Regions from separate parts of the Pelatocladus sp. genome, predicted to be linked through region 1. Evidence: riboswitches for the same ligand, from Rfam matches in the RefSeq annotation. Region 1 holds a riboswitch; the other holds the start of a gene.

Region 1 (2,209 bases):
GTTTCCCGACACTTCGGCTGATCTCAGCCCTTGGTTAAAGAATTCAGAAACCGAAAAATTTGATGATCCGTATTCAGTGGATCTTGCCTTTCACTTTTCTAGACGCAGTTTCGTTTGCCAAAGCCATAGTATTTTAATGCAGATCCGCCTGTCAAAAGATGCCGAGACAGAACTGCAACAAGCTCTGGGAGTAGAACTATCAGGACATGACTATATAGGACAGCATTGGCGATTTGCAACTACAGGACGTTGGGAATTTTGGGGTGTTGTGCTACCTTTGCCAGATGCACAAGAGAAATTAAGGGGAATTTGTCGGCAGATTCTCAACTTGTTTGATCAAGCTAACAAGAGCAGCGTTACAGATGTGTGAGTGTTTGAATTGATGCTTTCCGGCTTGATGCTCAACTTCATCTGCAAACTCCCTGGAAATACTTTGACAGCTATTAAATACATATAAGCGATCGCCAACCCACCCACTTTTAAAACAAAAATGATTATCATTATTGCAATTAGTGGTACAATTCACAGAAGTTAAGGCTGCTTCTCGTGTTTCCATCTCGCTTGAGCTGAGATGCACTCTTATTTGTTATGTGAAAACATCTACCTGTGGAGGAGTAGAAATATGACAACAAATCCATTATTTAACGAAGAAATTTACCTCGCTCTTAACCCAGAAGTTGCAAAAGATATCTTGAGCGATCGCATTTACTCATGAAATAGCGATCGCTCTACAAAGCTAAATGCAACAATTCTTATTTGCATTGATGTATGAGCATGTTACATTACAGCCAGACCTTGGTTCTGATGGGGAACAGCCATCAGAGGTAACGGGGAAAATTCGGTGTAAATCCGATGCTGTCCCGCAGCTGTGATGAGACTACAAAGATTGTCTCTTAGTCAGAATGCCCGCCAAAGGTAAAAAACATACACCCATCTGCGAGGTACAGATGCAAAATATTCTCTTTAATTGCCGTTGGGCGGTGAAAGTCATTGTGTCTAGTATAAGTGCAATGACGACTTTGATATTGTGGAACTATACTGTGTGTGCGGTCGAAATTCCACAACCCAAAAAAATTGCCCAAAATACGGATGAACAAGAACCAGATATTGAACTAACAGTCATCGACACGCTATTGAATCAGCCTGTTTTCTCCCCTTTTCGCCGCGAGGGAACAGTAAAAGATTCCACCCGACCAGTATATGTGATTACAGGTGAAGAAATCGAAGCTCAGGGGGCGCGAAATGTCAGAGAAGCGTTGCGTTTTCTCCCTGGAATCTTATCTGATGGGACAGTCGGGACGGAAGTCAATGCATTGAGTGGTCAATTTATTCGGGGTTCTAACTCAGAACAAGTATTGATTTTACTTGATGGTAGACCGATTAACAACCTTGGTGGGGGTAGTTTTGACCTTTCCGAAATTACTAGCAACATTATTGAACGAATAGAAGTTTTACCAGGAGGAGGTTCTACTCTTTACGGTTCCTCTGCGATTGGGGGTGTGATTAGTATTATCACTCGTCGTCCCACCGAGAAAGTGACAACGCAAGCAGGTGTTACCTTGGGCGCGTATGGATTCAATCGGCAGACTATCAACAATAGTGGTAAAGCAGGTGATATCGGTTGGGTTTTGGGATATAACCGTATCCAAGCCGAAAATAATTATCCTTTTTCGATTCCAGAAGCTGACTTTGAGGGAACCAGAAAAAATAATGATGTTCTCTACAACAACTTTAATGTCAAGTTAGAAGCGAATTTAGGTAAACGCAATACCCTCACACTTTCAACTTTATACTTAGGCAAAGAACAGGGAGTACCGGGAGGCGTTCCTATTCCTGAACCTCTGTTTGGACAAGGTTATTTTAACTCGTTAACGGAACGCGATCGCAAATACACAGACCAAGTTCTCACCGATTTAACCTGGAACTCAAAACTAGGTTCGGGAAACGATTCTGTACTTACAGCCAAACTTTACGCAGATTTTCTCAACACTCGTTTTGATAGTCGTGCTTCATCTTCGGTGCGGTATAATAACGAGCAAAGTTCCTATGGAATTCAAGCGCAGCATAGTTGGAACTTTGCTCCCAATCAAACTTTAGTTTATGGCTTTGATTATCGCAACACTTCAGCGCGTAACGTTACTTTTGACTATCTCGATAATCAAAAAACAACTAGTTATGACGATAGCATCTCTCAAGGAGCATTGTTTGC
Region 2 (2,209 bases), on a different contig from region 1:
GAAAAAGGGTAGTTATTTTCAGCTTCGGTACGGTTATATCCCAAAACCCAACCAATATTTCCTACTCTCCCACTACTATTGATAGTCTGCTGATTTAATCCATAAGCGCCAAAAGTCACACCCGCTTGGGTTGTTACTTTCTCTGTGGGACGACCAGTGATAATACTAATCACACCTCCAATCGCAGAGGAACCGTAAAGGGTAGAACCTCCTCCTGGTAAAACTTCTATTCGTTCAATAATGTTGCTGGTAATTTCGGAAAGGTCAAAACCACCGCCACCGAGATTGTTAATTGGTCTACCATCAAGTAAAATCAATACTTGTTCGGAGTTAGAACCCCGAATAAATTGACCGCTTAAAGCATTCACTTCTGTTCCGACTGTCCCATCAGGTAAGATTCCGGGGAGAAAACGCAACGCTTCTGTGACATTGCGCGCCCCCTGGGCTTCGATTTCTTCACCTGTAATCACATATACTGGTCGAGTAGAATCTTTGACTGTTCCTTCGCGGCGAAAGGGGGAGAAAACAGGCTGATTCAATAGCGTGTCGATGACTGTCAGTTCAATATCAGGTTCCTGTTCATCCGTATTTTGGGCAATTTTTTCTGGTTGTGGAATTTCGACCGCATACACAACATAATTCCACAATATCAAAGTTGTCATTGCACCCATACTACATACAATGACTTTTACCGCCCAACGGTAATTAAAAAGAATATTTTGCATCTGTACCTCGCAGATAAGTGTATGTTTTTTACCTCTGGCGGGCATTCTGACTCAGAGACGAATACTTCGAGTCTCATCACAGCTGCGGGACAGCATCGGATTTACACCGAATTTTCCCCGTTACCTCTGATGGCTGTTCCCCATCAGAACCAAGGTCTGGTTGTAATTTACCATGCTCGTATCTCAATGCAAATAAGAGAAATAAGAATTGTTGCATTTAGATTTGTAGAGCGATCGCGCCCAGTACAGATGCCGAAGGTGTATGCAGAACTTTTCGATCAAGCTAAAATTAGTTACTGTCGGGGCGAATATTAGTACTACTAAGTTGCAGCATTACAAATCTACCCTATTTTTGTTTATCTTTTCTGATACTGAATCAAATTACAAAGTAATAAGTTACAAAACTGTGGTATCATCAAAAGGATGATTCGGTTCTAGTGGGAAACAGTCACTAGAGGTAACGGGGAAAGTCCGGTGCAAATCCGGCGCTGTCCCGCAGCTGTAATGAGGCTTATGCTTCAAAGTCAGAATGCCCGCCGAAAGTACAACAAACTCCCATCTGCGAGGTACAGATGAATAACGCAATCAATACTCTCTCTATTAAACAGGATTACTGTCTCATAGTGTCAGACATACCCCACGCACTACAAATTTCTATGAGATTGTAGATATTTTCCTAAACACATCAATACGTACACACAGAAGGTTGATAGATACAAACCTGAAAACCCAGTTGTATCCTATCCTTCGCTTCACATAAAAGTAACTTTGCGCCTACTCTTCCCTAGAAGATACTAACGTGTAGCTTGCGGTGGCGTTACGTTAGCTTCCTGTAGGGTATGTGTGAGGCTACTTCATACTATCAATCGGCAAAGCCTGAAAATTAATGAACAACAAACAGCATACTTTATTCGTCTGCACGACCTGCGCCAGCCTGTGGCAAGATGGTAAGCGGATTGGTGAAAGTGGCGGACAGCAGCTATTACAACAACTTCAACAACTGGCACAAAATTGGGAATTGCAAAACAAATTCTCCATTCAAGGAGTTGAATGTATGAGTGCTTGTAACCGTTCTTGTGTAATTGCTTTTGTTGCGTCAGGGAAACCAACCTATTTATTTGGCGATTTACCAAATGATAGTTGTGCATCTGCGATACTGCAATGTGCTAGTCAATACTATGCGAAAGGCGATGGTTCACTACCTTGGTCAGAACGACCTGAACCTCTCAGAAAAGGGATTCTAGCAAAGATTCCACCACAAAGTAAATGGACGCAATTAAATATAAGTTGTTGTTAATTGAAGACTGGGTGAAAAAACTCTTGAGCAGAAAAGCAGGGGAGCTATAGCCCACAATTCTACTCGGCTTTGAACCTTATATTTTTGGTAAAAATTACCAGTTTCTAATTCATAGTGCCTAATTATTTAACCTTCAAAGGAATAAAAAATAATGCAGATTCAAACCGCAACATTAGGCAGGGTAAGA

What was found. Region 1 has a riboswitch for cobalamin ahead of AC5JMK_RS08485 (TonB-dependent receptor plug domain-containing protein). Riboswitches for the same ligand answer to the same signal wherever they lie in the genome.
Region 2: linked by a shared signal. The riboswitch ahead of AC5JMK_RS13545 (TonB-dependent receptor plug domain-containing protein) and the one ahead of AC5JMK_RS08485 (TonB-dependent receptor plug domain-containing protein) in region 1 are both predicted to bind cobalamin.

What each region holds. Positions count from the first base shown of each region.
Region 1 covers NZ_JCACKS010000095.1:6,524-8,732, reverse strand. Annotated here, with positions in the region: partial or broken gene AC5JMK_RS08490 (Tery_1686 family protein) at 1-370, shown strand, start outside; cobalamin riboswitch at 780-928, shown strand; gene AC5JMK_RS08485 (TonB-dependent receptor plug domain-containing protein) at 948-2,209, shown strand, end outside.
Region 2 covers NZ_JCACKS010000170.1:46-2,254, reverse strand. Annotated here, with positions in the region: gene AC5JMK_RS13545 (TonB-dependent receptor plug domain-containing protein) at 1-725, opposite strand, end outside; cobalamin riboswitch at 745-894, opposite strand; gene AC5JMK_RS13540 (hypothetical protein) at 855-1,040, shown strand; cobalamin riboswitch at 1,138-1,280, shown strand; gene AC5JMK_RS13535 (DUF1636 domain-containing protein) at 1,612-2,022, shown strand.